3 regions of the Ralstonia psammae genome follow, and region 3 is predicted to be linked to each of the others. Evidence: predicted binding sites of a transcription regulator. Region 3 holds the regulator's gene; each other region holds the start of a gene.

Region 1 (9,824 bases), on a different contig from region 3:
GTCACCCGCACACGCGACCCCGATGACCAGCGCCGCGTCGTCATCGAGTTGACCGATGCCGGCCGCGCACTGCGCGAGCGCGCCGCCAAGGTGCCAGAAGCACTCGCCTGCAAGATTCCGCTGGAACTCGATGAAATTGGCGCCACGCGCAATGTGCTGCGCAAGCTGCTCGACGCACTTGCTACGGCGGACGACCGCGAATGAGCACGCCGTCCGCTTCCGCCGATCTGGCGCTGGTTGTCATTGCCCGCGATGAATCCGCCAGCATTGCACGCTGCCTGCTCAGCGCCAAACCGTTTGTCGACCGCATGGTGGTGCTGGATACGGGCTCCACGGACGACACCGTGGCCATTGCCCAGTCGTGCGGCGCGCTTGTCAGCCAGATGGCCTGGACGAACGACTTCTCGGCCGCGCGCAACACCGCACTGCAGGCGGCCAATGCCGACTGGAACCTCATCCTTGACGCAGACGAATGGCTGGAAAGCGGCGGCGAACACCTGCGCACGCTCAGTGGTGCGGACCCGGCAGTCGGTGTGGTGTGCGTCAAGAACGATACCGACGAGACCGAATCCGCCAGCCAGCTGATTGCGTGGATCCCGCGTGTGCTGCCGCGTGGCGTGCACTACACGGGGCGCATTCACGAGCAGCCGGTGTCGTCATTGCCCGCAGCACGCGTGCCGATCGTGATCCGCCACGACGGCTACACCGCGGCCAAGATGCAAAAGAAAGGCGGGCGCAACACGCAACTGCTGCTCGATGAACTCGCGCATCGGCCGGACGACCCGTATGTGCTGTATCAGCTCGGCAAAGAAACCGAGCTGCATCACGAGGACTACGCAAAGGCCGCGAACTACTACGCCCGCGCCTTCAGCCTGGCGCCGCAGGATGCGCCCTACCGCCGCAACCTGGCGCTCCGATATGTGTACAGCCTGGGCAAGGCCGATCGCGTTGAAGAGGCGCTGGCGCAAGGCGATGTCGGCATCCAGACGTGGCCGGACTTTCCTGATCTGTGTTTTGCGCTGGGATTGGTCTTGCTGGATGCGGCGGCCAAGCACCCTGATGAGGCGGGCGCCCGGTGGCTACCGCTGGCAGAGCAGGTCTTCAACCGCTGCCTTGAGATCGGCGATCAGCCGGAGATGGACGGCAGCGTCATCGGCCGGGGCAGCTTTCTTGCTGCCCAGCAACTGGCGATCGTGTACCAGATGCAGAGTCATGCGCTCGCACGCAAGTCCGAGCACTACCTGACGCTGTCAAAACAACTGCAAGACGCCTCGTCTCAATAACGCGCCATGCTGCCGTAGGCGTTGCTTGCGGTGGTGGCACGGCGTGCCGTGTCGATGCGCTTTTGCAGGCGGTCCAGGCGCGGATACACCATGGCGCGCACGCGGGCGTCATCTTCGAGAATGCGCACGAGCAGCGTGCGCTTGCGCTCCACGTCTGCACGCGAGAGCTGCGGATGCGGTTCGGAACGGCGCAGCGCATCCACATAAGCGGCGCTCTCGCGTTCAAGCGTACTGACGACTTCCCAGTTACCCACTTCGGCCGCGTTGACCATTTCGGCGGTCAGGCGTGCGATGGCTTCGTAGCAGGTGAACAGACTTTCGCTGTCCTTGATCGGGAGGTTCCGGTGCATATTGGCTCCAGTTGGGCCGAATTCAGTCAAAAGTCGCTTTACTAGAAACGACGGGCAATCAACTCACAACGCTCAGGTGGCTGTTCGCCACGGCGGCGCCAGGCTGACCGATCTGGCCAATGGCGAGCCACGCATCCTGCAGGGGGACGAGCAAAGCGTCCACCTCGGCGAGGATCGTCAGATCGTTGTTGCCGTTGGCCACCAGCAGGCGGCGCAGCATGTAGTCGTACAGATTGTTCAGTTGCACGGCGATGTCGCCGCCGCGCTGGTGATCGAGGCTGGCCTGCAGGCCCTGGCCGATGATCGAGATGGCCTTGTCGAACGCGCGCACCTTCGCCAGCACGTCGCCGCGCTGGATGGCGGCGCTGGCCAGGTTGATGGCGGCGCGCGCGCCTTCAAACAGCATGGCGATCAGGCGGTGCGGATTGGCGTCTACCACGGACGTCTCGATGCCGACTTGCGCATAGGCACCGATGGCACGGCGTGCAGCGTACATGGAAAAGGTCCTCGCTGTAGTCTGTTTTGTTATGGGTCTTGCTCTAAACGTAAACTTGGCTTAGTTGCTGCTCGAGGTCTGCTTCGCAATGGCCGCGAGCTGCGTCGTCAGGTAAGTGCTGGTGTTCGTCATGCTCGCCACCGCTGCCGACAACGCGTTGAACTGCGTGTAGTACAGCGCCTGCTTGTTTTCCAGCCGCGTCTGCATTGCGGTGATCTGGCTGGCAAGCGAGGTGAGCGAACTGTTGATCGAGTCTGTCTCGTTCTGCACCATGCCGCTGGACGACAGCAGGTTGGTCATCACCGTGTTGAGCTGGGCAGCGTAACCGCGCTGCACCGTGACCGTGCCGCGGGCACCCAGCGGGCCGCCGGCCACCTGCACGGTCAAGCCGTCGGTGGCGGAGCCGCTGATCCCATACAGGCTCTGCCCCGAGCCGGTGGCAGCAACGCCGTTGATCGTGCCCTGCACATCCACACCGTTGGCGGCCGTCGGGCTCGCGCCGAAGAGCGACGAAGCACCACTGCCCGACACCGACACCGCCGACACCGAGCCGAACTGGCTATCGGTAACGCTCAGCACGCCGCTGGCATTGGCCGACACCGATGCGTTGACCTTGGCGTTCTGCAGCGTGGTCGATGCGTTGATCTGGCTTTGAATCTGCGCAGCCAGGGTCGTCGCGGTGTAGCTGCCGGCCGCCAACGTCACGTTGACGGACATACCGCTGATGTTGAACGCGAGCGTGTCGTTCACACCCGCCGTGATGGTCGTGTTGGCGGCGGCCGAACCCGTGAGCGTGCCCTGCGTGGCCAACTGCGTCACGTTGACGGCGTAGCTCCCAGCCTGCGTGGAATCCGAGAACGTCGGCACGCTGACGAGCGAATCGGTGGCCGTGCCGGTACCGGCAAACAAACCGGCAACCTGGCTGGGCGACTTTGCAATGGCAGCTGACAGCTTGGTGTTGTCCACCGACAGCGTGCCGTCGGAGTTCATCGTCACGCCCACGCTGCCCAGCGATTGGTAATTGCCGTTGCCGACCGCTTGGCCGAGCACGTCGGTAATCTGGTTGATGAGCGTCTTGGTACTCACATCGCCCGCCAGCGGGCCGTTGTTGGCGCTGTTGCTGGTGTCGATGTTGGTGAGCGTGTTCAGTTGCGAGCGCAGCGCGTTGTAGCCGTTCACGAAGTTGGTGACGGCGGTGGTGGTGGCGGTCGGGTCGTTGGCCACCGTCACGTTGGTGCTGCCGGTCTTGGACAGCGTGAACGACGTGCCGTCCACCACGTTCGACAACGTGTTGGTCGGGCTTTGCACGGCAATGCCGTTGATGGTGGCCAGGGCGTTCTGGCCCGTGGTCACCTCGGTCATGTTCTGCGTGCCGGCCGGGTCTTGCGAGAGCAGCGATTGCAGCGTCGAGTCGCCCGACACCGAAATCTTCATCTCCGAGCTGGAGCCGCCCGCGGTGGACGTCAGCACCAGACGGTACGGGCTGCCGCTGCCGTCGTTCACGATGCTGGCCGAGACACCCAGGTTGGCCGAGTTAATCGCATCACGGATACCCGCGAGCGTGTTGTTGGACGAATCGATCGTGATCGAGCCACCGGCCAGGTTGCCGTTCTGCGTGAACGTCGAGCCGGTGTACTTGCCGCCGGAAAGCGAGCCACCCGACACCGAGCCGAACGAGAACGAAATCGTGGTCGACGCGCCGCTGCCGATGGCGGTCGTGGTGGACGCCTGCCCCTGCGCCGCCAGCACCTGCGATTGCGCAAGCTGCGTGACATTGACCGCGTAGGAACCTGCCGGCGCCGAGCCCGTCACCGACGCACTCAGCATCGAGGTGTCGTAGCCGCTGGCCTTCATCGCGCTGTAGTTCGACGCGCTGGTCAGGTTCGACAGCGCGGTCTGGAACGTCGACAGCGCACTCTTGAGCGTGCCCACGGCCGACAACTGCGTCTGGTACGAGCTTTGCTGCGTCTGCAACTGCGTCAGCGGCTGGCTTTCCACCTTCATGAGGCTGGTCACCAGCGAGTTGACGTCAATGCTCGTCCCGATGCCGGGAATCGAGATCGGCGGAACGTAGTTGCTGGTCGAAGAGGTGGTAGTGGTGGTCGCCATGATCGGGTCTGATAAGCGTCTGCGCCGGCGGAAGTCTCTCTACACAACGGCACGGGCCGCAGCTTCTTTAGGGCAGGTTATGCAAACGCCACCCACGAAAAAGTGGGGTATCCGACAAAAGAAAAAAGGCCGGCGCCCCGAGGAGCGCCGGCCTTTGGCCCAACCGCCAGGCGGCTGGGAGGCATCCAATTTACCGATTAGCCCTTCAGCAGGCTCAGGATGCTGTTCGGTGCCGAGTTGGCTTGCGCCAGCATCGCCGTACCCGCTTGCTGCAGGATGTTCTGGCGGGTCATGTTCGACGTTTCCGACGCGTAGTCCGTATCCACCATGGCCGACTTGGCAGCCGACAGGGCGGTGTTCGACGAGGTCAGCGTGTTGATGGTCGAGCTCAGACCGCTTTGCTGTGCACCCAGGTCAGCGCGGGCGGCCTTCAGGCTGGCCAGATCGGTGTCGATCTTGCCCTGGGCTGCCGTTGCGTTGGCGGTCGACGTCACGCTCGTGCCGCTCAGCGTGCCGAAGCTTGCCAGGTTGGCGTTGGTCACGGTCGCCACATCGGTCGATGCGTTCTGGCCGTACTGGAACGTCGTCGAGGTCACCGAACCGTCGAACAGCTTGGCGCCGTTGTAGTTGGCGTTCGTCTCGATGTTCTTGTTGGCGGTGGCCAGCTGTTGGTATTCCTTGTCCAGGTTAGCCTGGTCGGTGGTCGACAGACCGCCGTTGTTGGCTTCCACAGCCAGTTGGCGCATACGTTGCAGGTTGTTTTCAACCTGGCCCAGGTACGAGTCAGCCGTTTGCAGGTACGACTGTGCGTTGTTGGCGTTCTGGATACCCTGGGTTTGCGAGTTCAGCGTGGTGGTCAGGCTGGAAGCCACAGCGTAAGCAGCGGCATCGTCCTTTGCGCTGTTCACACGCAGGCCGGTCGACAGACGTTGCAGCGACGTTTGCAGAGCGGACTGCGATTGCGACAGAGCTTGCTGCGTTTGCAGGGACGAGATGTTGGTATTGAGGCTGAGGGACATGACGGCTCCTAAGTTTCCCGATGGTTTGTTGCCCGTGTTTGCTAATTCCGGCTAGGCCGGGCAACGTGACCTGCAACTTGAAGGGGATCAGGTCTGCGTTGTACTCAGGTTATCGGTGGCCTCTGAGGAAAGTTTAGGGTCGCCTTGACAAATTTGTGCGTCGGCGGCGGTTTGGGCTTGCGGCCGCCTGACATCCGACACCCCTCCAAAAGAGGCGGCGTGCCTGCTTCTTGGCCTTCGGGCCCTCAGCTATACTCGTTCGACCAGTTCATAGGCGCCAGCATCTCTCTATATATAGAGCGCCGCACATTGCACAGATGGGGAGTTGCAAGCCCGCCAGTACGGCCTAAAGCCTGCCGGCGGAAAGACGAGCTCGAAACGAGCCCGCGTTTGACCCGCAACACCCACCATGCTCAATGTACTGATCGTCGAACCGCACGATATTGCCCGTGTCGGCCTGCGCCAGATCCTCAAGGATTCGCGCCTGGCCCGGCAGATCGAGGCTGTGCCGGACCTGCGCGATGCCAACAACGACTTGCTCGCCCAGCGCGAGTGGGACGTCATGCTGTTCTCGGTGGAATCGGCCACCGGAGACGAATTCCAGATCATCAAGGCCGTGCGCCAGCAGCATGCGCGCCTGGCCGTGCTGGCACTGGGCCGCCACCCTGAAGCGCTGCTCGCCGTGCGGGCGCTCAAGGCGGGCGCCGCCGGCTATCTGCCGATGGACGCCAGCCAGCCGCAGTTGCTGGCCGCCGTCAACGCCATCTCCAAGGGCAAGAAATACCTGCCTTCGGACCTCGTGGAAGTCCTGGCAGACAACCTGAATGTCGACTGGGACAAGCCCCGCCACGACATCCTCTCCGACCGCGAATTCCAGACGCTGCGCATGCTGGGCTCGGGCCGCACGCTGGGCGAGATTGCCGAGGCGCTGCAGATCAGCGTCAAGACGGTCAGTGTGTATCGGGGGCGCGTGCTGTCGAAGATGAAACTGCGCAACAACGCAGAGCTGACCATGTACGTGGTCAGCAACGGCCTACAACTCTGAGCACGCTATAAGAACCGCGGAATGCGCTCGCCGTAACGGCGCGCGTTCTCGCGCACGAGGTCCTGCACCGCTGCCGGCTCCAGCGGCCGCGTAAGCAGATAGCCCTGGAACTCGTCGCAGCCGACTTCGCGCAGGAATTCAAGCTGGCCGGTGGTCTCCACGCCTTCGGCCACGGTCTTCATGCCCATGGCCTGCGCCATCATGATGATGGCCCGCGTGATGGCCGCGCGCTCCGCCACATGCGGCAGGTCTTGCACGAACGAGCGGTCGATCTTCAACGTATCGATCGGGAACCGGTGCAGATACGACAGCGACGAATATCCGGTACCGAAGTCGTCCAACGCCAGTGACACGCCCATCGCGCGCAGCTCGGTCAGCAGCGCATGCAAGGACGGGTCGTCGCGAATCAGAATGCCTTCGGTCATCTCCAGTTCTACCGCGTTGCCGGGCAAGCCACTGGTCGATAGCGCGCCACGCACCATCCCGCTCAACTGCCCCGAGCTGAATGCCTGGCCCGAGAGGTTGATCGACATGCGCAAGTCCGGCAACCCGATGCGGCGCCAGCGTGCAAGCTGGTCGCAGGCGGCGCGCAGAATCCAGCGGTCGATCTCGACGATCAGGCCGGTTTCTTCGGCGTCCTGAATGAACTGGCCAGGCATCATGTGGCCGAAATCGGCCGAGTTCCAGCGGATGAGTGCTTCCACGCTGACGATGCGGCCGCTCCTGACGTCCACGCGTGGCTGGTAGTCGGCGTAGAACTCGTTGCGGTCGCTCGCGCGGCGCAGGCCCGCTTCAATGCGGAAGCGGCGCGAGACGCGGTCATCCAGGTCGCTCGTGAAGGTCTGGAAGTTGTTGCGGCCCCGCTCCTTTGCCAGGTACATGGCGGCGTCGGCCTTGCGCAGCAGCGTGTTCGGGTCGTCGCCGTCGTGCGGCGCCACGGCAATGCCGATCGACACCCCCAGGTACAGTTCCTGCCCTTCGATATAGAACGGCGCGCTGATGGCCGAGAGAATGCGCTCGGCCACGCGCCGCGTGCCCAGGCCATCGAGCGCTTCGAGCATGACGACAAATTCATCGCCGCCCAGGCGTGCCACGGTGTCGGCTTCGCGCGCACAGGCCTGCAGGCGGGTGGCCACTTCGCGCAGGAGCATGTCGCCAAACTGGTGGCCCAGCGTGTCGTTGACGTTCTTGAAACGATCTAGGTCGAGGAACATGACCGAGACGCGCGAGCGGTTGCGGCGCGCGATTGCCAGCGCATGCTCCAGGCGGTCTTCCAGCGCGGAGCGGTTCAGTAGACCGGTAAGCGTGTCGTGCGTGGCCAGATGCCGGATGCGCTGCTGCGCTTCGCGGATCTGCGTGATGTCGACCAGCGACACCAGCACCGAATACGGCGTCGCACCGGCTTCCGACGCCCGCGGCGAAGCCGTCATCGAATGGCCGCCATCGGCATACAGCGGCGTCCAGTTGCTGGAAACCCACACCGTGCGGCCATCCACACAGTGCATCCCGAAAATCTGGTTCAACTGCGGCTGGCCTTCGGCGATCACATCCTGATCGGGCCAGTCGGCCTCGTGGATGGACGCATCGAACTCATCGACGGCGGCGTTCACCACCGTGGGCAGCAGGCGCCCCACCAGCGCGTCCACCGGCAAACCCAGCAGCCGCGCGGCGCTCGGATTGGCGTAGGTGACGCGGCGATCTGCCCCGCACACGAGGATGCCCTCTGTCAGCGCGTTGACCATCGACAGCAGATCCAGCTTCGGGCAGAAGCCCGGCGGCTCGCCGCGCGCAGGACAGTCGGCCGGCAAACCGTCGGCATCGACTAGCGCAAGGTCAACACGGGTGGGAAAGGGCAAAGAATTCAAGGCGGCTTCCGGCAAGGCAACGCAGGTATGCAGGGCCGGAACGCGCCGGCGCCTTCCTTCATTACAACGGCAGGCGCGGGCAAATCTTTCGGACCCACGTCACTTTTGTGGCGGGACCAGCGAGCCAAGCGACGGGGAAGGCGCACGAGGCAACGTAGCCAGCACATATAAGTGCACCAAGAAGCACTTAACACCTATATACCGCCCCGCCCTGCGCAGCGCAAACGCCCGAGATAAGCGGGATTGACCGCGTTTCTTGCTGGAATGCGCTGGACAGAGATGGGGAAGAATGCCATCCGAGAACCCGACTCTGTGCCCTGCGCTGTTTTACGTTGTTTCGCGCGACGCGAGCCGGGAAAGCCCACCCCCCCCTTTGTCCCCGAGTGATCCCCATGGCCGAAGCCGCTGCCGCCACTACCGCCCCCGCCCCAGCAAAGGGCGGCTCCACCAAGCTGCTGCTGATCCTCCTGATCGTGCTCGTGCTCATCGGCATGGGCGGCGCCGCTGCCTGGTTCTTCCTCGGAGGCGGCAATCACGCCGCATCCGCCACCGCTGCACCGCCCAAGCCCAAAGAGCCGGTGTTCGTGCCGATGGAAACCCTGACCGTCAATCTGCAGCCCGAAGAGGGCAACGACCGTTACCTGCAGATCGGCATCACGTTCAAGAGCTTCGACAAGCACGCCGAAGAAGAGATCAAGACCTATACGCCTGAGTTGCGCAGCAAGGTCCTGATGCTGCTGGCCAGCAAGACGCCCACCGAGCTGTACCCGGCGGAAGGCAAGGTCAAGCTGGCCAAGGAAATCGTTGAACTGTGCGAACACGTCTTCAAGGCTGTCGGCAAGGAATCGCCGGTGGCAGATGTCTTGTTCACCAACTTTGTGATCCAGTGACATGCTCAAGGAAGAGTTTCTTTCCCAGGAGGAGATCGACGCGCTCCTCAAGGGCGTGTCCGATGACGCGGACGACGACCCCGTCGAAGCCGCCGACCCCTCGGGCATACGCTCGTACAACCTGGGCTCGCAAGAGCGCATCGTCCGTGGGCGCATGCCCACGCTGGAAATCATCAACGAGCGGTTCGCGCGCAACTGGCGCATCGGCCTGTTCAACTTCATGCGGCGCAACGCGGAGATCTCCGTCGGGCCGGTGAAGGTGCAGAAGTACAGCGAGTTCATCCGCAACCTGGTGGTGCCGACCTCGCTCAACCTTGTGCACGTCAAGCCGCTGCGTGGCACGGCGCTGTTCGTGTTCGACCCCAACCTGATCTTTCTGGTGGTCGACAACCTGTTCGGCGGCGACGGGCGTTTCCACATGCGTGTGGAAGGCCGCGACTTTACGGACGTGGAGCAGCGCATCATCCAGCGCATGCTGCACCTCGTGTTCGAGCACTACGCCAAGGCCTGGCAGCCGGTCTACCCGATCGACTTCGAATTCCTGCGCATGGAAATGCACACCGAGTTCGCCAACGTGGCCACGCCCAATGAAGTGGTGATCACCACCAGCTTCAGCATCGAGCTGGGCAGCAACGGCGGCGACGTGCACATCTGCATGCCCTACACCATGATCGAGCCCATCCGCGACCGGCTCACCTCCGCCATCCAGGGCGAAGCGCTGGAAGTGGACAAGCGCTGGCTGCGCCTGCTCTCGCAACAGGTGCAGA
Region 2 (9,824 bases), on a different contig from region 3:
TTCGCTGCGCTGCCATGTTCAGCACCTGGTTGCCCATGTGGTGCCCCATCGCCTCGTTCACCGTCTTGAAGTGGTCCAGCCCGATATACAGCAGCGCGGATTTCCCCGTGGACGGCAGCGCCAGCCGCGCATCGAGCCGCTCGATGAATGCCGCACGATTGGGCAGGCCGGTGAGCGAATCCTTGGTCTCCAGGAGGCGCAACTGCTCGTAGGCGGAGCGCTCGGCCGTGATGTCGGTAAAGATGACCAGCACTGCGTGCGGTGATGCGCTGTCCGGGGAGAACATCGGCAGCACCGATTCGCGCAGCCACACGATCTGACCATTGCCTGCCGGCACGCCCACGACGACGTTGCTGATCGCTCGCCCCGTGCGGGCTGCCAGCGTGGAAGGCCATGCGGCGCGCGGCAGGATGGCGCCGTCTTCGCCCAGCATCATGTCGCTCAATGCCACACGCGGGCGGCCCTTCCATGACGCGCCCGACATGCGCAGGATCTCGGCCGCGCTGCGGTTGTACGACAGCACACGGCCATCGGTCGACAGCGTCAGCACGCCCTCGCTCAGATGATTGACGACCAGCCGATACTGATCGCGCAGCTCGCGGGACTGCCGATATTCGTTTTCCAGGCGCAGCAGCTTGACCAAGGCGGCGATGTAGCGGCCGCACTCTGCGCGCAGCGTCGCGTCGTCGGGTGGGGTGGTGCCGGCAGGGAAGAACAGGCAGAGCAGATCGTCGGCGACGGCCATGCCGCCATGCTGGGCCGGGATGCGGCACAGCCACGTCGGCTGCGCGGTGTCCAACACCCCGACGAGCGCTGCGCGCAAAGCCATGGGCGCATTGGCTTCGCGAGTCAGTTCGATGGGCGCCAGCTCATTGAGCAGCGGAGCGATGCGGGCGAGTTCGATATCAAGCTCGCCCTGTGCTGTGGTGGGCAAGTGTGCCGCAGGGGCGTCGTGCAATGTCAGCCGCGCCCGGGCGTGCTGCGTGCCATAAAGCCGCGCGCGTCCTGAAATGACACGCACCACCACGCATAGTGCTGACGGCAAGGTCGCTTCCAGCGCCCGCAGCGCAGCATGCAGCCGCTCGCCAAGCGAAGCAGCGGACGGCAGCGTGGAAAGCAGATGATCGAGATGCTCGTGCGGCAGCGCTGCGCCAATGGCTTCGGCGCTCAGCACGCGCTCGCTGGCCTTGCCCGGCAGTTGCGCATCGAGCGGCAGAGGCAATCCGTGCACGACCACCTGCTGCGCCGGCAGCCCATCAAAGCGGGTAGGCGTGACCGTCAGCCGAACGCTGACCACCTCGTTGGAATCGCCGGCGGAAAGGGCCGAGATGAGCTGTGCCGCCGGGATGGCCCGGGTGCCGGCCGGTGTCGTATCGGCGTCTTCTCCGGTGCCGACTTCCAGCCACGTGGGCACGTCCTGGAAGAAGCGTGAGAACGGCTCGCCGAGCAGTTGGTCGGCCGAGAGCGCACGCACCATGCAAACGCCGGCAGCATTGGCAAAGACGATGCGGCCTTCGAGCACCACATAGAGCGGAACCGGAAGGCTTTGCGCCGACAACGGGTAGGAAATTTCGTCTTGCATCCCACGCTCCAACCTGAGGTATTGCCCGACATCTCACTACGCATGGACTTCGGGCGAAGCTGGCGGAGAGCGCGGGCCGGCTACCGGAAGTTGGGGCAATGTTCTTCATGATGCGCAAAAGTCGGGCGCGGCGCAAAGTCTAGTTTGTGGCCGATACAACACATTGTGAATTCGCTTTGACGGTCGCGCTGCTGTTCGTTTGCGCCTCGGGTTTCAAAACGGCTTGCTGCGGCTCGGCTGCGGGCGGTGTTTCTATTGCGGTATCCGCGCCATTCCAATTTTCCCGCGCGGCGAAATGCTGATCGATCCAACGATGCGTCAGTGCTAACCCGATTGCACACATCAAAACGCATGTTCCCATTGTCAGGATGAAATATGCGCTGATCCGTTCAACTGAACGTTCCGCAAAGAAAAAGGTCGCGGCGGCAAACAGGGTACCTACCAGTACGCCAAAGACCAAAAGCAGAAAGAAAAAACGACGCGGCAAGGGTGGATTCATCGTTGTCTCATCCAACTGCAGCCAAGGGGCTTGTTGCTTTGAATCGTTTTACCGCCAGCTCGAATGGGCATGCCATGACAGGTGCAATCGCGGTGCAATGGCATGCCCGGCGCGCGGCGGCCTGCGTATGAATTGATATTGCGTTTGCTGTACTGCTGCGATGCTGCAGATTGCTGCTTGCGGCAAAAGCCAGAATTGCGGGACCCGGCAACGCTTGCTATGGTGGTGGCACTGAAATGCAGCGCGATACCGGTTTGTGGCCTTGCATGATCGCGTACGCTAATCCGATGCGTCAATCTGACTTTCCGATTGAAACCTGAGCATCCGGTGTGCCACGAGTTGATTCCTGGCTTAGTGGCGCAGTTTGAGGGGTTGCCATCAAAAACGTTGGAATTTGATTTCAGTTATGAATACAATTGATCTAATATCTGGTCAACACCAGATTTCACACGAAACTTTATTGGGAGCGCATATGGCGACATACAAGGAATTGGTTGCACAAAGGGCCAAACTGGAAGAGCAGATCGAAACGGCGCGCGCCAAAGAACTGGAAGCAGTTATCCAGCAAGTGCGTCAGACGGTTGCCGAATATGGCCTGACGGCTGAAGACCTGGGGCTGGCCCAACGTCGCGGCCGCCGTGCTGGTGCCAAGGCGCCGGTGCCGGCCAAGTATCGTGACCCGAAGACGGGCGCAACGTGGTCCGGCCGCGGCCGTGCCCCGGCCTGGATCGGCAAGAACCGCGACAAGTTCCTGATCGCCTGATTTGTCTGGCACTGCCTGACGCGCGCGCAAGCGTGCAACGCAAATGGCCCACCCGCCCGGTGGGCCATTTGCGTTGCTGCGCGTGATGATCGTTCCTGTATAACAACGGCATGACACCCCGCCTGCCCAAATATCTTGAACTGGCCGATCGCATTCGGCTCGACATCCTGCACGGAACCTTGCCGGCCGGCAGCATCGCGCCCAGCGAGAACGAAGTCGCTCAGCGCTACGGCGTATCCCGTCTGACGGCGCGCCGAACACTGAATGAGCTGGCGGCGCGCGGGCTGCTCAAGCGTTCGCGTGGGCAGCGCAGCGTGGTGCTCGACCGCGTGGGGCCGCATCGGCCGGTGCTGTACGCGCCGGGCCAGTCCGACGCTGCGCTGGAATACGTGCCGGGCGCCGTCTACACGGTCAGTGCATATCGACTGGAGCCGGCCGACGAGACCGTGGCCGCCGCGCTCGACCTGGCGGTGGGCGCGCAGGTGGCGTTTGTCGAGCGCCGCGCCCAAGTAGAGGGGCAGCCCATCATGTTGCTCCGGACCTGGCTGACGTCCCGGCTGGCGGCGATGCTTGAGGCACGCGACTTTGAAGATCGCCTGTTCGTGCAGGTCTTCCAGCGCGCCAACCTGACCATCGCGCGCTCGCGCGAGGCGCCGCTGGCCTGTGTGGCCGATGCCCACCAGTCCGCGCAGCTCGGCGTGGAAGCGGGCGTGCCACTGGTGCGCGTGCGCCGCATCGGTTACAGCGTGGCCGACGTGCCGATCTCCCTCACGTATTGCGACTTTTCCCCCGAGCGCTACACGCGCGAAGTGGATATCCGCGTGCTCCAAAACGACTGAAAGCGCACTGCGCCAGACCGGTGCAGAAACGGCGCCACACACCCAGCAATGGGGACTTGTCCGCCTAGGGTATTCAAGCTAGTCTGCGCCCCTTCCCAGGAAAACGTATTCATTTGTGAAGCGATTGCTTTGCCGACAACGTATTGGCACGGCTGTTGCATTCACGGCGCCATCTCAGCAGCGGCGGGTTGAGCCACCTGCTGCCTTAAAGCTGATTCAGTCGATTCAACACACCGGAACCACAAGAGGGAGAAATCAACGATGCAATTCAAGCGAGGTTTTTCGCTGGCCGTGCTGGCTGCCGCTGCGGGTCTGACCGCAGGCGCGGCGCAGGCCCAATCGTCTGTGACGCTGTACGGCCAGGTAGACGCCTGGGCGGGCGCCACCAAGAACCTGGGCCAGGACCGCGCCTGGGGTGTCAACTCGGGCGGCATGTCGACTTCGTACTGGGGCCTCAAGGGCAGCGAAGATCTGGGCAACGGCCTGAAGGCGATCTTCACGCTGGAAGCGTTCTTCCGCCCCGATACGGGCAAGTCCGGCCGCTTTGATGGCGACCACTTCTTCGCACGTAATTCGTTTGTCGGCCTGCAGTCGAACACCTGGGGCTCGATCAAGCTCGGCCGCAACACGCCGCCGTACTTCGTTTCGACGATCCTGTTTAACCCGTTTATCGATTCGTACACTTTTTCGCCGATGGTGTTCCACACCTACCTCGGCAACGGCCGTTCGGGTGCTGCGGGCATTTCGGGCCTGGTGGGCGATTCGGGCTGGGACAACTCGATCATGTATTCCACGCCGGACATGGGCGGCCTGACGGCCAACCTGATCTACGGCGCCGGCGAGCAAGCTGGTCACAACGGTCAGAACAAGTGGGGCGGCAGCCTGCTGTACTTCCGCGGCAATTTTGCGGCCACGGCGGCGTTTCAGCAGGTGCGCTACGACGGCGCGCCGGGCGACCTGAACAGCCTGGTGGCTGGCTTCTCGCGCCAGACGGCGGGGCAGCTGGGCGCCACGTATGACTTTGGCGTGGTCAAGCTGTACGGCCAATACCAGTACATCAAGAACACCATCAGCACCGGCGACGCGAAGAGCAACGGCGGCCAGCTGGGCGTGTCGATTCCGGTGGGCCCGGGCGCCGTGCTGGCATCGTATGCCTACACGAAGACCTCAGGTGCGGCTGACGTGAAGCGCAACACCTGGGCGGTGGGCTACGACTACTCGCTGTCCAAGCGCACCGATGTGTATGCTGCGTACTTCCGCGACAAGGTGTCGGACCTGTCGACGGCCGACACCTTCGGTGTAGGCATCCGCGCAAAGTTCTAAGCCTTTCGCGTTCAGCTTTTCCTTGTCACCGCCCGCGTCTCGACAGCGTGGGCGGGCATTTGCCACGGCGTCCGGATTCCGGGCGCCGTTTTTTGTTGTGCTGAGGAGCCCAAAGGGCGGAGCGTCAGCCGGTGCGCGCCAGGCGCAATGGCGGCGAGAGCGGCGAGACCGGCGATGAGGACTCGGCTCCAATTTTCGGATGATTCAGCAGCATGGCGCCGCGCTGTGTGGCAACGAAGACGGCCTCGGTACGGCTGCGCACTTCCAGCCGGCGATACAGCGCGTTGATATGCGCCTTGGTTGTCGCCTCGGAAATGCTGAGCATGCGGCTGATGGTTTTGACCGGGTGCCCGCGCGAGAGCAACACGAGAATCTCATATTGGCGCTGCGTCAGGCCAAGCAACGCGCAATCGTCATTACCATGGGCCGAACCTGCTGCAATGGCTTCGGGTCGTGTCAGCACGATCGACGCCGGCACATAACGGCCGCCGGCAAGCACCAATTCCAATGCCGCTGCAATCAATTTGCCGGAATAGCTTTTCAGCAGATACGCCGAGACATTCAATTGCATCAGCGTACGCACATGCGCAGCGGAATCGGTTTCGCCCAGTACGGCGACATGTCGGGGGTGCGGCTGTTGCAACAGCCGGGAGAGGGCCGGCAGATCGTCGATGCCCGGTAAGGGCAGGCCGATCAGGGCCAGTTCGGCGTCCGCATGCGCCGCAAGATTTTCAAAGAGGGCTTCGTCCGGCTCGACGCTGACCACTTCAGTGATGGCCGGCAAGGATTGCAACACATGGGTCGCGCCGGCACGCACCAAAGGGTGTGCCTCCACTACGATTGATTTCACTGCGCCGCCTGTCTGGTTATGGTTTGTTTGCCCATTCCCGGAATCAGCTTGTTGCCGCGTCTATTTGGACCAGCCGGTCCAAAAATCAATGCAGCCGTGCCTGTGGAAATGCTTCTGGCGTGCGGTCTCGGTATATTTCCCCGTTCAACCGGCAGTCACCGCAGTGCGGTGCCGCCGGGCCGAAACCTTGGCACGCCATTCAGGCGCAAATTCCTTCCGGTTTTTCTTGTTTATGTCGCCAGGCGCGGAGGATTAACCCCGCCAAAATCGCAGAATAAATCCCCAGCATGCTTGTTGCACCCATCAATGGGATGTAAACCTTTTTGTTTACCCCGATCGGTGGTGTGCTGGACCCCCCTATAGATAGCAGGATCAGGCAGCAGCAGCTAGCCCCACTTTACGCCCATTGACGTGAGCGTAAAGCGGGGCTTTTGTACCCAAAAACGTGTTGTGGTGGCTTATTGCGCGACGACCGAGAAGCGCGGCATCGACAGCGGTTGTTTGCCATCGCGGCCATAGGGTGTGCCGCCGCCGTTGTTGGCGGCATGCAGGACGGACAGCGCGTTCTGCGTGGCACGCAGGCGCAGGTCGATCAGGGTGCCGTTGTCGATGTTGCGCTGGCGCAGCAGGCGGGCCAGGGCCAAGTTCTCGTCGAACAGTCGGCTGGCGGTTTCATCGGTGCGCAGGTATTTGACCAGCCCGTACGGATCGGCGCCGCCGTGCTGGGCCCACCACAGGCGGCGGTCGCGGTCGGCCTCGCCCAGCGCGGCAAGCTGTTTCTGCTTGGTCTGGGTAATGCGCTCGAGTTCGACCATGTCGCCATCGCGCAACGCCTGCGCTTCGGCATCCAGGGTGAGGGTGGCTGCGCGCAGGAGTTCCTGCTCGTCGGCAAGGGTGCGGATCAGCAGTGTGTTGTCCATGGTGACTACCTCAGGCTGGGAAGCTTGGGCAGCCGCCGGCCGGCACGCCGCCCCGCCGCGATCAGTCGAGAGTCGAAAACCCTCGGACCGGCGGCGTCAGAAAATACAGGGGACGGACGACGGGAAACCCCCGTCAGACCTTCTTGGAGCGCGTGGAGAGCAGCGATTGCGCGTCGGAAAGCGCCGCATCGGCGATCTTGCCGGCGTCCATCTTGAGCGTGCCGTTCTGAATGGCGCTGCGGATCTGCTCGACGCGTGCGGCGTCGAAGTCGCCGCTGCCCACTTGGCGCGAGACTTGTTGGACCGACAGCGACGGCGAATCGCCGCTGTGGCGCGTGGTGCCCGAAACCGTCGTAGCGGCCGAGGACGAGCCGGTCGCGCGCGTCGACCCGGACGCTGCGTCCTTGGTCGGCGCAACGGCCGGCGTGTTGTTCACGATATGGTTGATTTTCACGGGTGTCTCCGAAGAGCGCGTTCATCCTAACACCCATATCGGCCAACCCCGGCCCAAACTTTAGCGGCAGGTATCGATAACGCATCACAGTGTGAAAGTGATCTATCGATATCAATTCGGTCTTAAAACTGGATCGCCACGACGCCGGCGGACTGTGCAATGCCGGAGACGACATTGCCGTTGGCGGTGCGTACCTGCGCCACCTGGCCCACGGCCGCCTGGTTCAAGGCCCGGCCGTCGCTGCTGACCTGGAAGCCACCGCCCTCGGCAATGAGCTTGACGGTCTGACCGGCCTGCACGGCAATGGGCAAGCGCAGGCTTTCTGCGCGCAGCGGCTGGTTGGCGGCCACGCTGGTGAGCAGTACACGCCCCACCACATCGGCCGGCTGTTGCACAACGGAGGCCGGCAGCATCGAAAGATCGCCCGTGCGGGCTTCCAGATCACCCATATCGAGCGTCTTGCCCGGCGGCAGCTGGTGTGAGGCGACGTAATACGTCCCCGTGATCTGGATCGTGGCCGGCACCCAGGCCGCCCAGGCGTGCGGCGAGCGGCAGCGCACGCCCACTTGTATGCGGCCGCGCAGGCGGTTGGCCGCCGGCAGCATCAGGTCGATCTGGTCGCAGGGCTGGTTGGCCACGCGTGCATCCACCGGGCCAACTTCCACCGACGCACGTGGCGCTCCCCCCTCATTCGTGCCGCCCAGGATGTCCAGTTGCGATTGCAACTGTTGCTGAATCTGCATCTGGAGGGCGTTCGGCCCCTGGATGGTGGTGGGCTGCACGGGCTGTGGCACGGCTTGGGCCGGCGGGTAGCCGACGCGCGTCATGCCCTGTGCATGCGCCAGGAGCGGGTGCACAACGCTGGCCAGCAGGCCCAGCGCCAGGATCAGCAACAGCTTGCGCTGGCGCGCCGCCAGCGGCGCGGCCGTGGCGGCAGGTCTGATCGGGTGGTGCGCGCTGCGTGCAAACCGCGTGGACATGGAAAGCCCCTTCATCAAAAGTCCGGTGAAGTGTAGCCACGCCTGCGCGAGCGCCAAATGCGGAAATGTCGGCCAATCCCCCCCTTATTCGGACGAATGGTCTTGCACACCGGCCCCTAGACTTTGCAACGTGGTGAAGTCCCTGGCGTTGTGCGGTTCCTGGCCGCACAGCCTGCCCCGGTAGACGGTTTCCCGGCTGGCTTTCGGATTCGCAGACAGGTCTTTTCCACTGAGGTTGCATGACGGCAACTCAGCATGACAAGCGGTTCAGCGGTTTTTGGAGACGGCATCGGCGGTTTTGAAGGGGCCGCTGATGCCGAGTTCTCCGGCCCAAGGGAACACGCAACACGCAAACGCAGTACAGAACGCAACCCCGGCGGGTGGCCGCCGTAAACAGGGCGCCACGCGCAAGGAATGACAGACATGGTCGACAAACTGGATCAGTTATTCGGTTTTCAGGAGCAGGCGCTGCACTTGCGCTCGCAGCGGCACCAGATCCTGGCCTCGAACATCGCCAACGCCGATACGCCCAATTACAAGGCGCGCGACTTCGATTTTCAGTCGGCGCTGCAGAAGGCGGTCGGCCAGCAAAGCGGTAACAGCCTGCCGATGACGGCAACGGCTGCTGGCCACCTGACAGTGGATGGCGCACCGGCCGGCGATGTGTCGCTGATGCAGGCCTCGCTGTCGCAGCAGACCAAGGCGCTGCAGGGCGAAGTGCAGTACCGCACGTCGCAGCAGCCGTCCATCGACGGCAACACGGTGGACATGGACGGCGAGCGCATGCGCTTTGCCGATAACACCGTGCGCTACGAGGCCGATCTGAGCATCGTGACGCAGAAGATCAAGTCGATGCTGGCGGCCATTCAGAACAGCTAGCGCGACGTAGCCAGAGCAGCAAGAGCAGCAGACAGGCATTAAGACGACCGCGCAGCAATCACGCGCGGCGAAAGAGGGGCGGGAACTGTGTGGCGCTCCGGGCCGGGAAATATCGGTCCGGAGCAAGCCGCCATACGGAACACCGGATCGGTCCGGCAGCAGTGCCGGCAACAGTGTTTGAAGACATCGGAATCAACATGTCGCTATTCAAGGTGATGGATGTAGCTGGCAGCGCGCTCACCGCGCAGTCCAAGCGCATGAACGTGGTCGCCTCCAACCTGGCCAACGCCGAAAGCGTGACCGGCCCGGACGGCAAGGCGTACCGCGCCAAGCAGGTGGTGTTCACGCCCGCGCAGGAGTCTGACGACTACGCCACCGGCGTGTCGGTCGACCGCGTGGTGGAAGACACCGTCACCCCCATGAAGCGCATGCACCAGCCGGGCAACCCGCTGGCCGATGCCGACGGCTACGTGACCATGCCGAACGTCGATGTGGTGGACGAAATGGTCAACATGATTTCTGCGTCGCGCTCGTACCAGGCCAACGTGGAAGTCGCCAACACCACCAAGACGATGGCCTCCAAGGCTCTGACCCTGGGCCAGTAAGCGGCTCCATTCATAGCGAGACACGAACATGACCGTCAGCTCAACCAGCAGCACCACCGGCACCTCGAGCACGACCTCCGGAAACCAGCTTGCCATCACCAGCGGCTCCGATCTGCAGAACACGTTCATG
Region 3 (9,824 bases):
CCCCGCGTGAAGACGTGAGCCTGCAGCGTTCGGCCATCCAGGCCGACGTGAAGGAAAGCATCCGTGCCGAGACCGACGTGATGACCCGCCGCATGGTCGGCGAGATCGAAACGCTCAAGAGCACGCTGAACGACGCCATGTCGAGCCTCGCCTCGCTGGGCGTGAAGCTGGGCGACCCGGTGCGTACGCGCCTGTTCCAGACCATGCTCAACGCAGGGTTCTCGGCACAGCTCACGCGCTACGTGCTGGAGAACATGCCGCAGCACGACTCGTATGAAGGCGCGCTGGACTTCGTGCAGCGCGCGATTGAAAAGAACCTGACCACCGTGTCGGATGAAAACAGCCTGCTCGACCAGGGCGGCGTGTTTGCACTGATGGGCCCGACCGGCGTGGGCAAGACCACGACCACCGCCAAGCTGGCTGCGCGCTTCGTGCTGCGCCATGGCGCATCGCGCGTGGCACTGCTCTCGACCGACAGCTACCGGATCGGCGGCCATGAACAACTTCGCATCTACGGCAAGATCCTGGGCGTTTCGGTGCATGCCGTGAAAGACGCGCAAGACCTGAGCCTGGCGCTGAACGATCTGCGCGAGAAGCACGTGGTGCTGATCGACACCATCGGCATGAGCCAGCGTGACCGCGCTGTGTCCGAGCAGATGGCGATGCTGCATGCCGTGGGGCCGTCGATCAAGCGCCTGCTGCTGCTCAATGCAGCCAGCAACGGCAAGACGCTCGATGAAGTCGTGGGCGCCTACCGCGACGCCAACCTGGCCGGCTGCATCCTGACCAAGATCGACGAGGCTGCCTCCGTGGGCCATGCGATGGACGTGATGATCCGCCGCCGCCTGCCGCTGCACTACGTGTCGTACGGCCAGCGTGTGCCGGAAGACATTGCGGTGCCGAACAAGAAGCTGCTGATCCACCGCTCGTTCCGGGCCGGTGCGGAGCAGTCGTCGTTCACGCTGGATTCGGATGAATCGTTGCTTGTGGCGCAGGGCGCTACGCGTAACCGCGAACCTGGCCTGGCCGCTTTCGATTTCGCCTGAGAAGGGGGGCGACCATGACAACGCCATTCGCCAAGGATCAAGCCGCAGGGCTGCGGCGCATGCTCGGTCATGCCGCTGCACGCCGCGTGCTGGTGATCGGCGCGGAAGAGCAGGTCGATGACTTTGTCGACAACCTGCGCATCGCGCTGTCCGCCATGGGCCGCGACACCGCCGTGGTGAGCGCCCAGACCGTACTGGCCATGGCGGGCGTGCTCGAACAACACGACGAGACGGCGGATGTGACGCTTGTTGCCGCGCATTTCGGCACCCGGGCGCTGGGTACCGTGGCCGAAGCCTGCGACGACGTGCTGCTGACCTTCTCCGATGGTCCGGAAGGCATCAAGAGCGCGTACACGCTGCTCAAGAAAACCGCCGTGCTGCAAGGCAGCGCCGGCATCCGCACCGTGGTGTGCGGCGCGCATTCGGTGGATTCCGCCGTGCGCGTGTTCGGCAACCTGGCCAACACCGTGGGCCAATACCTGAACACCCGTATCGATTTCGCCGGCTACCTTCCTGAGGACCGGCACGTAGAACTCGCGCTCTCGCTTGGCAAGCCCGTGGCGAGCGCGTTTCCCGCATCGCCTTCGGCCATGGCCTTCCGCCAGCTTGCCGAAGAAATGTTGAGCTGGGCCAGCGCCGAGGCCCAAGCCGGTGATGGCAGTGCGCCGTCGCGGGTGGTCATGTCGGCGCGGGCTCCGGCACAGCCGGCAGATGAATCGGCGCAAGCAACGTCAATGTCGGCATCGACTGCGACGGCCTGCGCCACCGCAGGCGCGGCCGAATTGGTTTATTGAGGCGCAGCATGAACGAAGCGTCAAAGGCAGGCATGGATATGTACACCGCAACCGGTCGCAAGACCAAGTCCGACGAAATGGCCACGTACGCACCACTGGTACGCCGCATTGCCAACCAGATGATGGTCAAGCTGCCGGCCAGCGTTGAGCTGGACGACCTGATCCAGGCCGGCATGATGGGCTTGCTCGATGCGCTGTCGCGCTATGAGGAAACGCAGGGTGTGCAGTTCGAGTTCTACGCGGCCCAGCGTATTCGCGGCGCGATCCTGGACGAGCTGCGCGGCTCGGATTGGCTGCCGCGCGGCTTGCGCCGCAACGCGCGCACGATCGAACAGGCGATCCAGAAACTGCAGCAGCAGAAGGGCCGCGCGCCCACCGAAACCGAGATCGCCGCGGCGCTGGGCATGTCGCTGGCCGAATACCAGAAGCAACTGGTCGACCTGCAAGGCAGCCAGCTGCTGTATTACGAAGATTTCGACCGCGAAGACGCGGACGCCTTCATCGAGAACCGCGCGCCCGAGAACGACGCCACGCCGCTGGACCAACTGCTGGACCACGACCTGCGCGAATCGGTTGTCGCGGCCATCGAGGCACTGCCCGAGCGCGAAAAGCTCATGATGAGCCTCTACTACGAGCAGGATTTGAACCTGCGCGAAATCGGCGCCGTGATGGGCGTGTCGGAATCGCGCGTGTGCCAGATCCACAGCCAGGCGATTGCCCGCATTCGCTCGCGCCTGCGTGATCGCGCATGGTTGCCGACGCCGACCTGATCTGATGTCGACTGAGCGCCACTGGCATAACCCTTCACGCGTCGCCAGGGCTGCGTTGCCGGGGTTTTGACGGCAGCGCTCAGTTTCCGTTTTTACCTGCCATTTTTTACTGCGCGGCCAGCGCGTCATTTCGCGGCCGCGCTTTTTCTTTGGGGGCCTCAGTAACGAGGCGCGAGGTGGCGGCATCCCACACACGGGTCTCGCCATGCTTGAAGCGGGCGAACCGTTCGGCGGGCACCTCGGCCACCTGCAGCGCATGGGCCAGATCGGTGATGGGCTGGTCCAGCGTTTGTCCGCCAGCGCAAACGCGGGTGGGGTGCGCTTGATCACGGCGTGGCGATGTTCGAAGCGCACTCCCGTTTTGGAACGCAAAATATGTACACAAAAAACGATTGAAATTGTTGACATAAAAATGAAGGCCCTCCAAGATTCCGGCAAATACGCGGCATCACGCCGCATGAATGCTGGCGGACGGAACCCACCCCATCCGCCAAAAGTACGCTCCCTGCAATGACATGGGGGCGGCCCCAGGAGACAGACAATGCGCCCATCCCCCGGCCAACCCTCGCATTCTTCGTCGACAATCGGTGACGCCGTTGCCGATCCCGTCAACGAGTTTCTGCCACTGCCCCGCCTGTTCGCGCTTGGCCTGCAGCACCTGCTGGTGATGTACGCCGGTGCGATTGCAGTGCCGCTGATTGTCGGCAATGCGCTCGGCCTGTCGAAGGGCGATCTGTCGTATCTGGTCAATTGCGACCTGTTTGCGGCCGGTATCGGCACGCTCATCCAATCGCTCGGTTTCCTGATCTTCGGGATCCGCCTGCCGGTGATGATGGGGGTCACGTTTGCTGCGGTTGCACCGATGATCGCCATCGGCGTGGAGCCCGGTATGGGGCTGCCCGGCATCTTCGGGGCATCGATCGTTTCGGGCGTGTTCGGCATTGCCGTTGCCCCGCTGATGGGTCGGCTGCTCGGCTTGTTCCCGCGCGTGGTGACGGGCACGGTCATCATGCTGATCGGTTTTTCGCTGCTGAGCGTGGGGATCAACTGGGCTGCGGGTGGTCAGCAGATGATTCCGGAGGTGGTGGATGGCGTGCGCCACATGGTGCCGAATCCCGCCTTTGGCGATCCGTTCGGCCTGGCCATTGCCGCGCTTGTGCTGGTGACGATCCTGCTGCTGACCAAGTTCGGTAACGCACTGCTGTGCAATATCGCTGTGCTGCTGGGCATCGTGACAGGCACGCTCGTGGCGGCGGCGTTCGGCAAGGTGTCGCTGGCCGACGCGAGCGCCGCGCCGCTGATGACGCTGGTCACGCCGTTCTACTTCGGTATGCCGAAGTTCGAGTTGTCGGCCATTCTCTCGATGTGCATCGTGATCGTGATCACGCTGGTGGAATCAACCGGCATGTTCCTCGCGCTGTCGCACGTGGTGGGCAAGCCGATCTCGCGCAACGAACTGACCAACGGCCTGCGTGCCGACGGTCTGGCGACGGTCGTGGCCGGTGTGTTCAACACGTTCCCGCATACGTCGTTCTCCCAGAACATCGGGCTTGTGTCGATCACGGGCGTGCGTTCGCGCTACGTGGCGGCTGCCGGCGGGGTGCTGCTGATCGTGCTGGGGCTGTTTCCGAAACTGTCTTACGTGGTGGCATCGGTGCCGCAATACGTGCTGGGCGGCGCGGGCATCGTGATGTTCGGCATGGTGGCCGCAGCCGGTATCCGCATGCTCGGCATGGTGGATTTCCAGCAGCAGCGCCACAACCTGCTGATCATCGCGGTGTCGGTCGGCTTTGGCATGATGCCCACGCTGGCGCCGGCGTTCTTCCACCACTTTCCGGACTGGACGCGCCCGATCACCCACAGCGGCATCGTGATGGGCACGTTGGTTGCCGTGGTGCTGAACGCGTGGTTCAACGGCGTTCGCGGGTCGCAAGAGATCATGCATGGTGCGGCCGCCGCCGCGCATTGAGGATCGAGCCCCGCGCCTCAAGTCTCCCGGGCAACCGAGACGCGGTATGCGGTGCGCTGCCGATACACCGCGCCCGGGCGGAGCATGACCATTTCCGCATCGGGCATGTTGACCTGGTTCGGGAACGCGCTCGCTTCCAGACATAAGCCGCTGCGCAGCGCGTGTGTGCCCGCGAGCTTGTGGCCCGAGTAGAACTGAAGCCCGCGCTGGTCGGTGAGCACCGTCAATTCGCGGCCGCTGCCCGGGTCATACAGCCGGGCGACCGCGCGCACCTGAGGGCGATCGTCCGGCGCCGTATTGCGCAGCACGAAGCAGTGGTCGAACCCGCCGGCCTGCGCCAGTTGCGCGTTAGGCCAGTCCAGCCGTACCCCGATCGGTGCTCCCTGGCGAAAATCGAATGCCGTGCCCGCGACACTGGATGCCCGCGTCGGAATCAGCTTTGCATCGACTTCCAGATACGCGTCGGCGTCGATCGACAGGATGTGGCCCTTGATGTCCGTGCCGGGCTTGCCGCTCAGGTTGAAATACCCGTGGCTCGTCAGGTTGATCGGCGTGGGCGCATCGGACCGCGCTTCGTAGTCGATCGTCAGCGTGCCCCCGTCGTCAAGCGCATAGCGCACCTGGACGGCGACATTGCCAGGGAATCCGGCATCGCCTTCCGGGGACGTGAGCCGCATGACCAATGCGCCGTCTTGTTCCTCCGCGTCCCACAGCGCCCGATGGAATCCGCTTGCCCCTCCATGGAGCAGATTGCCGCCCTCATTACGGTCGAGCGCGTAGTCGATGCCGTCGAGCGTAAAGCGCGCACCGGCAATCCGGTTGGCCCAGCGCCCGATCAAGCCCCCGAGATAGGCCGTCGATTCAAGGTAGTCGGCGGGCGACGCGTGGTTGAGGAGAATCTCTCCCAGGCGTCCGCCGCGATCAGGCGCTTGCCACGAGACGAGCGTCGCCCCCAAGTCGCTGATCGATACGCGCATGCCCAGGGCATTGCGCAGCGTAAACAGCCGAACCGGTTCACCGTCGGGCAATGGCCCCCATGTTGCCGACGAGATGGCGCCGTCGACCGGCGCATGTGCGGACAGCGCTGGCGCGATGCTCATGATTGGTCCTCTGTGATGGTGCGTTCCTGGTATTCGCGTGGCGTGCAATCCAACTCACGGCGGAAGACGGCGTGCATGTATTGCGGTGAGGTGAAACCGCAGCGCACCGCCACCTCGGCGGTTGCGACATCACGGCTGGCCAGCATGTGCTTGGCGGCGTCGAGCTTATGGCGAAGGATTTCCTGGTGCACGGTGCAATGCAATTCACGACGAAAATGTTCTTCGAGCGAGGACCGCGAGATACCGACGTAGTCCGCGACCTGCTCGGTCTTGATCCCCTGGCAGGCATATTGCCGAATGAAGTGCCGCGCGCGCATGACATACGGGCTGGCAAGCGGCTGGTGCCGGGATGACGCCAGCACATTGATGCCGACCGGCGGCACGAGAATCTGCCGGCCTGCCAGGCGGGCACCCCCCAGCATCTGATGCAGCAGATGGGCGGCGGTGCGCCCCATCTCCATGGTGCCCTGAATGACCGATGACAGCGGGATACGGCTCAAGGTGCGCGTCAGCGGATCATTGTCGATGCCGATGATGGCGATTTCCTCCGGCACGGCCAACCCAGCCGTCATGCAAGCCTGAAGCAGGTGCCGCGCCCGCGCATCGGTCACGGCAATGATGCCGATGGGCTTGGGCAAGCCCCGCAGCCATTCAATCAACTGGCCGATTGCCTGATGCCAGGTTGGCGCGCTGGTCGAGAGGCCCCGGTAAATCTCCTGCTCAACCGGGGCGGCGGGATTGTCCTGGCGACGCAAGCGGGTAAAGGCCAGTTCGCGCTGCTGTGCCCAGCGGTTCTCGGGCGCCTGGGGCAGGCTGTACAACGCAAAATGCTGCAGGCCGGCCTCGATCAGGTGCCGGTATGCCAGCGACACCAGCTTGCCGTTGTCCGTTGCGACATAAGGCGCCTTTGCCGGGTATTGCGCTGCGTCTTCATACGAAGAGCCGACGGCCACCACCGGCAGCGGGCAACCGCGCAGCGCTTCGGCGACGGCTGGGTCGTCGAAATCCGCGATGATGCCGTCGCCATCAAAGCGCTCGATCCCGGGCAGTCTGCAGCGGAAATCCTCTTCCAGAAACAAGTCCCACGTCACGCGGGTGGAGCGCATGTAGTCGCCAATGCCCGCAATGATTTCGCGGTCATACACCTTGTTGGCATTGAACAGCAGCGCAATGCGATGAATCTGCGCCTGCTGCGATGGATCGGACGATTGACGGTGCATGGTGGCTCGGGCCGCTCGCGGTGGCAGGGGTTTGCCAAACGGCTGCGGCGCACAGAGGGGTGCCGCTCGCTCGCACATTCTATGGGCTACATGGGGCGCTGTCAGACGATCGCGGCGGGGTGGCAAGAAATGTTAGGGCGGTTGGGCAATTTCGTAATTGCTCGTGCTGAGTGGGCGCATGCACCATGCGATTGCCGTGGAGCCGGGCGAGATCACTATTGCGGCGCACCACGCGCCCCGTCGGCCTAGGGGTATCCACCAACAATAGAAGATGGAGTGAGACATGAAATCGAACCACCGCCGTAGTGTTCTGAGAGCCGCCTTTTGCGGTGCAATGCTCGCCAGCCTGACGATGGCGGCGCCGCTGGCGTACGCAAGCAAGGCGCATCCGGAAATTGGCTTCTGTATTGACGACCTGCGCGTCGAGCGCTGGTCGCGCGACCGCGATTACTTTGTCGCCGCAGCGGAAAAGCTCGGAGCAAAGGTGTCGGTGCAATCGGCCGATGCCAGCGAGCAACGCCAGATCTCTCAGATCGAGAACCTGATCTCGCGCGGCGTCGACGTGATCGTCATCGTGCCGTTCAACTCCAAGGCGCTGACCAATGTGGTGGCGGAGGCGAAGAAGGCGGGCATCAAGGTGGTCTCGTATGACCGCCTGATTCTCGATGCCGATGTCGACGCCTACATCTCGTTCGACAACGAAAAGGTGGGCGAGCTGCAAGCCCAGGGCGTCTACAACGTGCGGCCGAAGGGAAACTACTTCCTGCTCGGCGGTGCACCCACCGACAACAACGCGAAGATGCTGCGGCAGGGCCAGATGAAGGTGCTGCAGCCGGCAATCGACCGCGGCGACATCAAGGTCGTCGGCTCGCAATGGGTGCCCGAGTGGAGCGCGTCTGCGGCGCTGGGTATCGTTGAAAACGCGCTGACGGCCAACAACAACAGGATCGATGCGGTGGTCGCGTCCAACGACGGCACGGCAGGTGGCGCGATCCAGGCACTGGCTGCGCAGAAGCTGGCGGGGAAGGTACCGGTGTCGGGGCAGGATGCGGACCTTGCCGCCGTCAAGCGCGTGATTGCCGGAACGCAGACGATGACGGTCTACAAGCCGCTCAAGCTGATAGCCACGGAGGCCGCGCAGCTTTCGGTGGCGCTCGCCAAGGGTGACAAGCCGAAATACAACGCGCAATACGACAACGGCAAGAAGAAGGTCGACACGGTGTTGCTGCAACCGACCCAGCTCACCAAGGACAACGTCAACCTGGTGGTGAAAGACGGCTTCTACACGCAGGCTCAGATCGGCGGCCAGTAAGGCTCAGAGCGTGCCGGTGACGGGCCCGTGCTTCGTCGCCGGCCACTTGTACCTCAAGGACCAAGCATGTCTGAACCTCTGCTGCAGATGCGCGGCATCGTCAAGACGTTTGACGGCGTAAAGGCGCTCGACGGTATCAACCTGGTCGTGAGGCCGGGCGAGTGCGTTGGCCTGTGTGGCGAGAACGGTGCCGGAAAATCGACACTCATGAAGGTGCTCTCTGGCGTCTACCCGAGCGGCACCTGGGATGGCGAAATCCTCTGGGAGGGCCGGCCGCTGCAGGCCAACGGTATTCGTGACACGGAACGGGCGGGCATCGTCATCATCCATCAGGAACTGATGCTCGTGCCGGAATTGTCGGTGGCCGAGAACATCTATCTCGGCAACGAGGTGACGCTGCCCGGCGGCCGCATGAACTACGCGGCCATGTACCAGGGCGCAGACAAGCTGCTGCGCGACCTGAACATCCAGGGCATCAACGTCGCTCTGCCTGTGATGCACTACGGTGGCGGCCATCAGCAACTGATTGAAATCGCCAAGGCGCTCAACAAGCGCGCAAAGTTGCTGATTCTGGACGAGCCGTCCTCATCGCTTACGGCGGCTGAAACGCGCATCCTGCTCGACATCGTCCGCGACCTGAAGGCGCGCGGCATTGCATGCGTCTATATCTCGCACAAGCTCGACGAGGTGGAAGCGGTGTGCGACACGGTCACCGTCATCCGTGACGGCCGCCATGTGTCGACCGCACCGATGCGCGACCTGAGCACCGATCGCATCATCGCGCAGATGGTCGGGCGCGAGATTACGCAACTGTTCCCGCGCGAACCCCATCCCATCGGGGAGGTAGTTTTCGAGGCGCGCAACGTGACGTGCTACGACGTGAACAACCCGGCTCGCAAGCGGGTCGATGGTGTGTCGTTCTCGGTGCGGCGTGGCGAAATTCTTGGCGTGGCGGGCCTGGTCGGGGCGGGGCGCACCGAGCTGATGCAGGCGGTTTTTGGCGCTTATGAGGGTGCCAGTGAAGTGGAACTCGTGCTTGACGGAAAACCGTTGAGAGTCCGGGCGCCGCTTGACGCCATTCGCGCGGGCATCGCGATGGTTCCTGAAGACCGCAAGCGTCACGGCATCGTCTCGCTGATGAGCGTTGGGCACAACATCACGCTTGCCGTTCTCCAGCGTTTCGCAAACTTCGGGCGTATTGACGGGGCGGCCGAGCTTGACACGATCCGCACGGAGATGCGGCGGCTCGCGGTGCGGGCCGCGCACCCGATGCTGCCGATTGCCAGCCTGTCCGGCGGCAATCAGCAAAAGGCCGTTCTCACTCGAATGCTGCTCACCGAGCCACGCGTCCTGATCCTGGATGAGCCGACGCGCGGCGTGGATGTCGGCGCCAAGTACGAGATCTACAAGCTGATCGGCGACCTCGCCAAGCGCGGCATGGCCATCATCGTCATTTCATCGGAGCTGCCCGAAGTGCTTGGCCTCTCGGATCGCGTGCTCGTGATCGGAGAGGGCGAACTGCGTGGCGACTTCGTGAACGATGGGCTGACGCAGGAACACATTCTGACCGCAGCCATTCAACCGGTGCGGCACGCATCAACTTTCCATCAGGT

Evidence for each region. The regulator FliA, encoded in region 3, starts transcription of late flagellar genes. The targets are predictions, from matches to a motif close to CTAAAGTTTNNNNNNNNNNNGCCGNTA.
Region 1: the regulator FliA is predicted to act here: its motif matches at 4,283-4,309, upstream of fliD (flagellar filament capping protein FliD).
Region 2: the regulator FliA is predicted to act here: its motif matches at 7,267-7,293, upstream of flgM (flagellar biosynthesis anti-sigma factor FlgM).

What each region holds. Positions count from the first base shown of each region.
Region 1 covers NZ_CATZBU010000004.1:248,034-257,857, reverse strand. Annotated here, with positions in the region: gene R2N16_RS10740 (MarR family winged helix-turn-helix transcriptional regulator) at 1-204, shown strand, start outside; gene R2N16_RS10735 (glycosyltransferase family 2 protein) at 201-1,283, shown strand; gene R2N16_RS10730 (flagellar protein FliT) at 1,277-1,633, opposite strand; gene fliS (flagellar export chaperone FliS) at 1,692-2,129, opposite strand; gene fliD (flagellar filament capping protein FliD) at 2,190-4,238, opposite strand; gene R2N16_RS10715 (flagellin N-terminal helical domain-containing protein) at 4,436-5,257, opposite strand; gene R2N16_RS10710 (response regulator transcription factor) at 5,667-6,302, shown strand; gene R2N16_RS10705 (sensor domain-containing protein) at 6,308-8,044, opposite strand; gene fliL (flagellar basal body-associated protein FliL) at 8,560-9,057, shown strand; gene fliM (flagellar motor switch protein FliM) at 9,059-9,824, shown strand, end outside.
Region 2 covers NZ_CATZBU010000004.1:223,906-233,729, forward strand. Annotated here, with positions in the region: gene R2N16_RS10555 (putative bifunctional diguanylate cyclase/phosphodiesterase) at 1-1,582, opposite strand, end outside; gene R2N16_RS10560 (hypothetical protein) at 1,722-2,081, opposite strand; gene R2N16_RS10565 (H-NS histone family protein) at 2,554-2,844, shown strand; gene R2N16_RS10570 (GntR family transcriptional regulator) at 2,955-3,683, shown strand; gene R2N16_RS10575 (porin) at 3,945-5,006, shown strand; gene R2N16_RS10580 (LuxR C-terminal-related transcriptional regulator) at 5,131-5,856, opposite strand; gene R2N16_RS10585 (flagella synthesis protein FlgN) at 6,315-6,776, opposite strand; gene flgM (flagellar biosynthesis anti-sigma factor FlgM) at 6,910-7,230, opposite strand; gene flgA (flagellar basal body P-ring formation chaperone FlgA) at 7,353-8,210, opposite strand; gene flgB (flagellar basal body rod protein FlgB) at 8,634-9,089, shown strand; gene flgC (flagellar basal body rod protein FlgC) at 9,287-9,694, shown strand; gene R2N16_RS10610 (flagellar hook assembly protein FlgD) at 9,723-9,824, shown strand, end outside.
Region 3 covers NZ_CATZBU010000003.1:389,274-399,097, reverse strand. Annotated here, with positions in the region: gene flhF (flagellar biosynthesis GTPase FlhF) at 1-1,046, shown strand, start outside; gene R2N16_RS08560 (MinD/ParA family ATP-binding protein) at 1,061-1,840, shown strand; gene R2N16_RS08555 (RNA polymerase sigma factor FliA) at 1,849-2,610, shown strand; gene R2N16_RS08550 (hypothetical protein) at 2,717-3,037, opposite strand; gene R2N16_RS08545 (nucleobase:cation symporter-2 family protein) at 3,152-4,579, shown strand; gene R2N16_RS08540 (aldose epimerase family protein) at 4,597-5,679, opposite strand; gene R2N16_RS08535 (XylR family transcriptional regulator) at 5,676-6,899, opposite strand; gene xylF (D-xylose ABC transporter substrate-binding protein) at 7,183-8,211, shown strand; gene xylG (D-xylose ABC transporter ATP-binding protein) at 8,278-9,824, shown strand, end outside.